One region of the Clostridioides sp. ES-W-0016-02 genome, then DNA from elsewhere that is predicted to be linked to it. Evidence: riboswitches for the same ligand, from Rfam matches in the RefSeq annotation. Region 1 holds a riboswitch; each other region holds the start of a gene.
What was found. A riboswitch is a leader RNA that binds a small molecule or an ion and turns the genes downstream of it on or off. The one in region 1 is predicted to bind cobalamin.

Region 2: another riboswitch for cobalamin. It lies ahead of IC758_RS18235 (cobyric acid synthase); the one in region 1 lies ahead of IC758_RS16530 (ABC transporter substrate-binding protein).
Region 3: another riboswitch for cobalamin. It lies ahead of IC758_RS02225 (energy-coupling factor ABC transporter permease); the one in region 1 lies ahead of IC758_RS16530 (ABC transporter substrate-binding protein).

What each region holds. Positions count from the first base shown of each region.
Region 1 covers NZ_CP061361.1:3,553,245-3,556,534, forward strand. Annotated here, with positions in the region: gene IC758_RS16525 (ABC transporter permease) at 1-268, opposite strand, end outside; gene IC758_RS16530 (ABC transporter substrate-binding protein) at 268-1,848, opposite strand; cobalamin riboswitch at 2,010-2,147, opposite strand; gene IC758_RS16535 (methyltransferase) at 2,236-2,934, opposite strand; gene IC758_RS16540 (Rossmann-like domain-containing protein) at 2,937-3,290, opposite strand, start outside.
Region 2 covers NZ_CP061361.1:3,945,851-3,949,140, forward strand. Annotated here, with positions in the region: gene IC758_RS18230 (cobyrinate a,c-diamide synthase) at 1-231, opposite strand, end outside; gene IC758_RS18235 (cobyric acid synthase) at 271-1,785, opposite strand; cobalamin riboswitch at 1,905-2,084, opposite strand; gene IC758_RS18240 (histidine phosphatase family protein) at 2,132-2,746, opposite strand; gene cobS (adenosylcobinamide-GDP ribazoletransferase) at 2,767-3,290, opposite strand, start outside.
Region 3 covers NZ_CP061361.1:397,875-401,164, reverse strand. Annotated here, with positions in the region: gene cbiQ (cobalt ECF transporter T component CbiQ) at 1-465, opposite strand, end outside; gene IC758_RS02230 (energy-coupling factor ABC transporter substrate-binding protein) at 468-752, opposite strand; gene IC758_RS02225 (energy-coupling factor ABC transporter permease) at 742-1,494, opposite strand; cobalamin riboswitch at 1,679-1,872, opposite strand; gene IC758_RS02220 (nitric oxide reductase activation-like protein) at 2,010-3,290, opposite strand, start outside.

The DNA.
Region 1 (3,290 bases):
TGATATAGGAAAGTCCTAAATCTCCAGTCATAGCTTTTTTAGTCCAATTAATATACTGAACTATAATATTATCATTTAACCCTAACTCTTCTCTAACTCTTTCTATTTCTTCATCTGTAGGAGCAGAAATACCATCCATGCTTAAATATTCAACTGCTGGGTCACCAGGTGCTATAACCCCTAATATAAATCCTAGAAAAGTTATTCCTATCAAAATAGGGATAGTCATCAATATCCTTCTAATTAAATATTTAAATGGTGTTTTCACTACTTACTCCACTCCATATTTGCTAATGTAGTCCCATATAATGTAGGTTTGTATCCAGTTATTTTTTTATTATAGGCAATTAAGTTAACATCTTCAAATAATGGTATAGCTGATGGGTGTTCTGATGATATATCTTGAAGCTCATCATATATTTTACTTCTTTTATCTAAATCCATTGTTTTTTCTAATTGACCTATTAATTCATCTGCTCTTTCATTTTTATAGCCCAATGAATAAGCTATATTACTTGACCCTGTGCTTCTCATATAACTATCAAATATAGAAAATGGTTCTGCATTTGGAAGCCCTTGAGTGTGAAGTGCTATGTCATAATTTCCTGTTTTTTGTGCTTCCTTAAAAGCAGCACCATCAAGTATAGTTATTTTAGAGTTTAATCCAACTTCACTTAATACAGATTGTATATACTCTGCTACAGTTTTGTATGGATAACGGTCTACACCATAAGATGGTATTATAAACTCTAACTCTTTTGTTTCCCCTTTTAACTCATTCTTTATAATTTTTTTTGCTTTTTCTGCATCATAAACAGGTTTAATTTCCTTAGCAAAAGGTGAACCTTGGTTCAATATATTCATAGTCGGAGTTCCATATCCTCCATAAAATTTATTTACTATAGTTTCTCTATCCACCAACAAGCTTAGTGCTTCTTTTATCTTAACATTATTAAATGGTGCCCTAGTACCGTTTGTAGATACAAATTGAGTTATTGTTGATGGAGATGTTTTAATCTCAAAGTTTTCATCCTTTATTAGCTCACTAGCTAACTCTGGAGTAATAGCCCCTAAATCCATAACACCCATAATTTCCTCTGATTTAAGTGCTGTGTAACGAGTTTGTGCATCTTTAATTACATTTACTCTTACATTTTTAACTTTACTTTTATCTCCATAATAGTCTTGATTTCTCTCTAACAAAACAAATTGTTCTTTTTCTCGTTCTTTTATCTTAAATGGACCAGTTCCTTGTGCATACTTAGTAAAGTCTCCCGTTTTTACATCAAAACACTCTGGACTATACATAGCACTTCCAAATCTAGCCATGTTGTATATTAAAGTTGATATTGGTTTACTGAAAGTAAGTTTAACTTCATAGTCAGAAACTTTATCCACACTTTGTAAATTAGGATATGTCTTTTCTATATCAAACGAATAAAAAGGTGAAGATTTCGTTTTCATATTCATATAACGTTCAAAATTTTTTACTACTGAATCTGCATTCAAATCTACACCATCATGGAATTTTACACCCTTCTTTATTGTAAATGTCCATTCTTTATAATCACCTGAATTTGACCATTTTTCTGCAAGTTCTGCCTTTGGTTTTCCATCATCACCCAACCCTATTAACGGTTCCCAAACATAGAGTATAGAACTTGTGTAATAAGCATCTTGTTCACCTGGTGCCAAATCTCTAGCTGCTGCTAAAACTACTTCCTTTTCATTATTCATCTTACTAACATCATTATTTTCCTCTGGTTTACTACACCCTGTTATCAATGATAACATCAGCATAATTGCTAAAATTATACTACTCAGCTTCCCTTTTGAAATCTTCCTCATAATACATTTCCCCCTTATTTAGAAATATGAGCATAAAAAAAGTTATAGCAAATAATGCTATAACATCCCATTTTAATATGTATACTTTAAATTCTAAATTCCATATACAAGACAATAAATCTAGTTGCTCCCCCCTAAATTTATTTACTAATATTTAATGTAGGTATCTGACTTACATTTCATTTTCTCAGCCTTTCTAAATAACATCTGTTGGCTATGCAGAATTTATCCATGCTTACAGTGATGGGTTCGTGTTGGATTTTCACCAACTTCCCTACTCTTTAAATACGTTTATTCAATTCTTAGTTTAATTGTATGCAATCTTATATAAATTGTCAACTTAAATCAAAATATAGCACTATATGCAAAATTAAAATTTACAATTATCTATCTATTAAAGTCTATTATAAAAACAGATATATTTTTTTCATATGGAAGGTAATAAGCTACTTTATCTCCCTTAACTATATTTTTCATAATATGATTGTATATAGTTTCATACTCTCCGCCTTCATCATAAGACTTAGCATACCTAACTATGTCATCTTCACAAGTAAATGTCTGTCCAAATTCAAGACTTAATGGTATTAATTCATATCTAAGTTTCTTTTCATCTAATAATACTTTTAAATTTTTTGAACTATGTCTTTCCACCACATCCATTCTTTTCTTAGATACTGGAATATGAGTTTTGGACTTATCATTAACAATTGCAATTAATCTATCACAATGCCCAGTAAAAAATTCTATATTCTCATATGAAAAAAAAGAAATTAGTATAGTATCAAATTTTGTATTTATATCTTTAAAATCTTTTACCATACACCTAATATTGCTTATATTATTGTCTTTTATTGATTTTTCTAAATAATTTATAGCATTTTGGTTTATATCAATACAAGTTATATCTTTCAGTTCTTTGCTTAAATACATATCTATTAAACCTAATCCACAACCTACATCACAAAAAGTTTGGCTATCTTTGATGTACGGAATTACTTCTTTAGCTAATATCTTGTGAAAACCAGTATATTCACTTGCATCAACAAAAGATTTTATTGTAGTATCATTCCAATTCATTCTCATATTTAAATTTCCCCACCGTCTTTTAAATTTACTTTCTGACCTGTACTGTAAAACATACTGTTTCTCTCATTTCCACTTATTATGCTCATTACTTTATCATGTTCTTTAATTACAAATCCTGATAAATCATTTACTCCATACTTAAATAATATAGGTGCCATTGGAGTTGCTGGACCTACCAATACCACATAAGCATTTTTGCTTAATTCTAAATACCAAGGAAAAGTTTTTGTACTTAATGTGTAACAAGATATAACTACAAAGTCCTGTTCAGGTAAGATATATGGTGCTGAAGTCTCTGGATAATCACCATATATATCTTCACTTTCTATTATGGATAAATCACAAACAGGTGC
Region 2 (3,290 bases), 390 kb from region 1:
TGAAGATTTATTTACTATATGCTTTATCTTTTCATCATCTAACATATAAGAATCCAAATTCCTAGAATGTCTTCCAGTTATAAATGTGTGATATGAAGGGTCTATATAGTCTGGCCCTACTTTATACGGCTGTACTTTCATATTTCTCTTAACTAAAGCCTGCATTATGCCTAATGATATTGTAGTCTTCCCAACTCCACTGCTAGTACCTGCAATCAGAATCTTTTTCATAATACACCTCCTACCTAAAGTATAAATATAAAGTCATTCTTATTTCATAATTTCATATATCTGCTCTATATCTAAATGTTCTCTCAAGAAATCTGCCAATTTATCATACTCTTTATCTTTAAACTCATCAAAAGAACTTACAGTACTTTCTAATTCTTTTAATCCCTTTTTCTTTCTTATATTATTTAAAATTGCTCTTGTAAAATCTATTTCATCAAATATTCCATGAAGATAAGTACCAATTACATTACCTTCTTTATTTACACTTCCTTCAGTATAATTGACTTCTTTATCTAGTTTTTTTGTTATTAAGTCTAAGCTACTTACTTTATTACTGCGATTTGTAATTCCCATATGTATTTCATAGCCTTTTACTTTCTTACCTTTAAGGTTGTTCATATATTCGCCAGTACATTCAATAATGGTGGCTTCTACTTGAGTTGTAGTCTTTTCCTCTTCAAATATTGTTTCTGTATCTAAAAGACCAATGCCATCTACTTCTTCAATTTCACTTTCAACATGATAAGGGTCTTTTAATTTTTTACCTAGCATTTGATACCCACCACATATTCCAAATATCAATTTACCCTGACTATGTAAATTTTTAATTTGTGACTCAAGACCACTTTCTCTTATGTACTTTAAATCATCTATAGTACTTTTAGTTCCAGGTATTATCAATATATCTGGATTTCCTATAGCTTCTCCATAGTCTACATATCTAAGGCTTACATCTTCTTGTGTTTCAAATATATTAAAATCTGTAAAATTTGACATATGTGGAGTTCTAATTATTTCTATATGTATATCATTTTTATCCATTTTTTTCTTAAATCTAGTTGTTACACTATCTTCATCTTCTATTTTTATATCCATATAAGGAACCACACCTAAAACTGGTACTTTTATAATATCTTCAAGCATCTTTAAACCATCTTGTAGGAGTTCCTTTTTCCCTCTAAATTTATTGATTATTACTCCTTTGACTCTTTTTCTCTCATCATCATCTAATAAAAGCATTGTACCTGCTAATGATGCAAATACTCCTCCTCTATCAATATCCCCAACTATTATTACTGGTGCATCTGCTATTTTTGCCATACCCATATTAGATATATCTCTATCTTTTAAATTTATCTCTGCAGTACTCCCTGCACCTTCCATAACCACAATGTCATACATTGAACTTAAATTATTAAAGGTTTCCTTTAATACATCTACCAATTCTAGCTTATAATCATGATATTCAGATGAATGCATTTCTCCTACAACTTTTCCCCTTACAATCACTTGACTTTTATGATTTCCAGAAGGTTTTAATAAGACTGGATTCATATCTACTATTGGCTCTATTTTTGACGCTTCTGCTTGAAATACTTGTGCTCTCCCCATTTCCAATCCTTCTTTAGTTATAAAAGAATTTAAAGCCATATTTTGTGACTTAAAAGGAGCAACAGTATGACCATCTTGTTTAAATATTCTACACAATCCTGCTGATAAAATGCTCTTACCTACATTTGATGCAGTTCCCTGTAACATTACTTTTTTACCCACTTTCTCCCCCTCCTTAAAGTTAAATTTTACCTACAAATAAAATAAAAAAAGTCCTAATGCTTCTAAAGCTAGGACTTTTATATATATATCAATTAAAAATCTTTCACCCCGAAGACCTCATGTTTTAAATTAAATTAGGCAGGTATCCTGGCTTAACTTCATCCTACTCCTATAACCTTCCCATCAAATTGACAGTGGTATTTATAGTTTCGTTGGTTTCACAGTAGCGGGGGCTGCAAAGGCATCTAACCTTTTTCCCTTTTTACATCTAATTGAGAACCTAATTTTAATCTAATATTCTATTTTTGTTAGTAAGTTTATAAGCACATATCGTTTAATGTTTAATTTATATAAAATCAGTAAAATTCATTTTATTTATTACAGTAAATCCATTATCAACTTCCAAAATTGTAATAGATGCATTATCAATTTTAAAGTTCCAATGATATTTATAACTACCAGAAATCAAATGTGTTATTATGTTTCTTATTGTACCTGCATGAGAACATATAAGTATTGCTTTTCTATTTAAATAGTCATCATTTTCTAAAATTATATTGTCAATCTCTTTTGCTACTCTTTCATATGAATCTATCAAACTTTCTCCATTTGGGTATCTATAATTGCTACCTTCTTCTATCATTTTTTCAAATTCTTTTGGATGCTTAACTTTTATTTCTTCAAAAGTTATTCCTTCAAAGTCTCCAAAGCTAATTTCTCTTAGATTTTCTCTTTCTTCTATTTCTATTGATTTCAGCTTTGATATTTTCTCTACTGTATCTTTAGTACGTGAAGATGGAGTTGTATAAATCTTATCTATACTTTCACTACTCATATATTTTGTAATTTTATTTATTTGCAATTTACCTTCTTCACTTATATAACTATTTATATGACCTGATAATCTTCCTTTTTCATTATCAATTGTCAATGCATGTCTTATTAATATTAATCTTATCACATTATCACCACTTTTTAGTTTTAAATAAACATAAAAATTAACAAATATATATAAATCAAATATACAAGTTCTGAAAGTTCTATTCCACAACCTAATATATCTCCTGTTACTCCATCAATTTTTTTATAAATATGATTTTTAAACAATGTTATAAATATAAAAACTGCTATAGCTGAGCATAATACTTTAATCAATACTATATTAGGCACTAAAAATATTAATTTAGCAATAATACTAACTATCAATAATGTATATATTATAGCTGTTATTAACATACTTGTAGTCAATTTTCCTATAAATAAATTCCCCATTCCTTTTGCTCTTGGTGTTACCGTTTTATATGTCAATAACATTACTCCTAACCTTGCAATCATTGGCATGAATATTATAACCCATAGTGAATTATTGCTTATAATACTATATACAAATCCAATCTTTAATAAAAGTACAAACATAATTGCTAAAAGCGAATTTGTACCTAATCGAGAGTCTTTCATTATTTCAAGCATTTTCTCTTTGTCTCTATAACTGTATATTGCATCAA
Region 3 (3,290 bases), 1.0 Mb from region 1:
TAATTCAACAAAGGTGTCTGGTAAATGCAATTTTTTGAAGAAAAATATTAACTGATTAAAAGGTGTTGTAAGTATACAAAAATACACACAAGTTAAACAAGACATAGCTCTAAATAACACATGAATAGACATGTCAATAGATGCCTTTGATATTCCTATATAAAAACTAAAAAATTGAAAACTATATAGTAAATCTACTTTATTAAAAGATATATTTACAAGAGTTATACCTATACTAAGAAATAAAAAATACATTGGTATTTGAAGTAATTTCAAATAATTTTTTAAATCTATCCCTGCTACACAAACAACTAAAATACTCATTAAAATCATAATTCCACTTAAGATAAATACATTTTTTATTACCATAGAAGCAATTAGAAAAATTGCTCCTATGGCTACTTTTTTATTTGGATTTACTTTACTCAATCTATTTGTATATGCATATTTATCAATTATAAGCATAATTAACTTCTCTTTCCTTTTTGAATACCTAATATGTATCCTATTACACCTGCACCTAAAGCTGCTTGTGCAGAGAATAATAAACTCTCTATTTCTCCACTTGGTGGCTCATATGGGCTACTAAACCAAGGCTCATAATTTGGATTTATCTTAGTAATTTCACTTTCAGCTTGACCATCTGCTCCTCCATATTCAGCACCTGAATTTACAAGTAATGGGAATATAATAAGAGCTACTACTAATAAAAGTAATAATATGTTAGTTTTTGTTTTTGTTTTAGCACTCATTAGCTTTAACTCCTTTATCATTATTTTCTAGTATGCTTTTTTCTCCATTTTCTGTAATTAAATTATATACAATTACAGTAAGGATACCTTCTGCTATTGCTATTGGTATTTGAGTCATAAAGAAAATTCCTAAGAATTTAATTGCTGAAGCCATCACTCCACCAGATGGGTCTGGAAAAGCCAGTGCTAATTGTATTGAAGTTATTGTATATGTGGCTAAGTCTCCTATTGCTGCTGCAAGAAATACTGGTATAGCATTATTTCCATCCTTTTTCTTTAATGCTTTAAATATTAAAAATGATATAATTGGCCCTATTATAGCCATTGAAAAAGCATTAGCTCCTAAAGTAGTTATTCCACCATGTGCTAGTAATAATGCTTGGAATATTAAAACTATAGTTCCAAGAACAAACATTACACTTGGTCCAAACATTATTGCTCCAAGACCTACTCCAGTAGGATGTGAACAACTTCCTGTTACTGAAGGTATTTTTAATGCTGATAATACAAAGACAAATGCTCCACATAGAGCTAATAAAACTTTCTTCTTAGGGTCTTGCTTTACTATTTTACCTATTGATTTTAATCCCACTAAGAAAAATGGTATAAATATAACTCCCCATGCTATAGACCATTTTACTGGTAAGTAACCTTCCATTATATGCATTGCATTTGATGTAACTGGAGTTAAAATTATTAACATAAGTGCAGCTATAACCCCTAATTTGATATTTTGTTTCATTTGAGTATCCCCTCTCTCCCTTTCTAATAATTAAAATATGAATAATACATGTATCCTTCATTATAGCAAAATAAAAAAGCCTAACTCGATGGCTAGGCTTCTAATTTTCGACAATCTAAATACAAACACATAAAATAAACATATCTGTATAATTATTATAAGAAACTTTCTCCATCCCCGAAGAAATCACTTTAATATTTTAGGCAGGTCTCCTGACTTAGCTTCATCCTACTCCTCTTCCTTCCCATGAAATATAAAAACATATTATCATAGTGGCTAACAAAAGTTTCGTCTGCATCACAGTAGCGGGGGCTGTAAAGGAATTTAACCTTCTTCCCTATTAATCTTGCTTAAAGAACCTATAATATTATATATTTAATTTTTAATATTACTTTATTTTTAATTCATTTTCTATATAAATCATTGTATACCTTTTCTGTGAAAATTTCTACATTTTTTACAAATTTTATTCATTTTTATATTTTTATGTATATAAATTCTTTTTTATAAATCTATTAATTCCTAATTATTTTCTTTAAATACATTGAAACTACATCAGAAAATCTAGTTATATCTCTTGAATATATAAAATCATTTCCATAGATTAATCTTTCAGCTTCAAGTTCTGATTCTTTGCCTGTAAATACTCCTAATACTAATATATTTTGTTTCCTAGCTTTTCTTACTTCATTAGCTGTATCTCTTAAACCAACAACACCTCTATAAGCTTTTTCACCTCTTAAAGTTCTCTCACTGTTTTTTCCTATCTTTACATCATTTGGTCTTCCATCACTAAGGACTATCAAAATTTTATTTTCTTCATCTCTATTTATCAAACCACTACATATAGATTTTATAGCTAAACCATCTCTATTGTTACCAGCGCAGAAGTATTCAAAGATGTTTTCACTATTTTTAATACTGTCATCATAATCCTTAAATCTTTTTAATATCGTATAATCTAAGAAACTAGAAAAACCCATAACTCTATTTGGTATTCCAACTTCCGTCAAAGCATTTGCAATTATGTAAGCTTGAATTGCTACATTTCCTTGGTTTCTACTTTGAGAACCACTTGCATCCAACAATATATCAATAACATATTTTCCTTTTTCATTTTCTATATCTTTATAAAATATTTTATTATTATTACTCCTTCCAACTCTCCAGGCTCTATTTGCTAATATAGTACCACAATCAGAATATACTCTATTTTTAGCATTTTCTTCTACTAAAATCCTAGAAAGGCTTTCTTTTAATCGCTTTATTTGTTGTCTATACATCCTAGCATGTTCTCTAAATTTGCCTAAATTATTTTCTTTTTGTCTTGTCACATATTTTAGCTGAAAAACATTATTACATTCACTTCTAAGAACACCATCTGTGAAGTGAATTCTACATCCTTCATGTACGTTTCTACAATTTTGTGTTTCAAGCTTTTTAATTTCACCCTTACTTAAATAAGTTTTCCCATAGTAATGTTCTATTTTAGTGTATATTTTATTTACAGTCTCTTCATCAACATATATAACTCTATCTGCTGAATTGTTAGCTTGAGAATTGTCAAAGTCTCCTACTCCCTCTATAAGCATTGATGAGGAGATTGAATCTATATCACTTTCAACGATATTTTCATCTTCATCGCTATATAGTTCTTCATACATAAAATCAGCAAACGTATCAAAGTTTACTTCAACATTTTTTACATTGTTTTCATCATATGTAGAATTATTTTCTTCACTATTCAATATATATTCAAAATAAGTTAAATATATAACATCTAATACCTTTAAAAT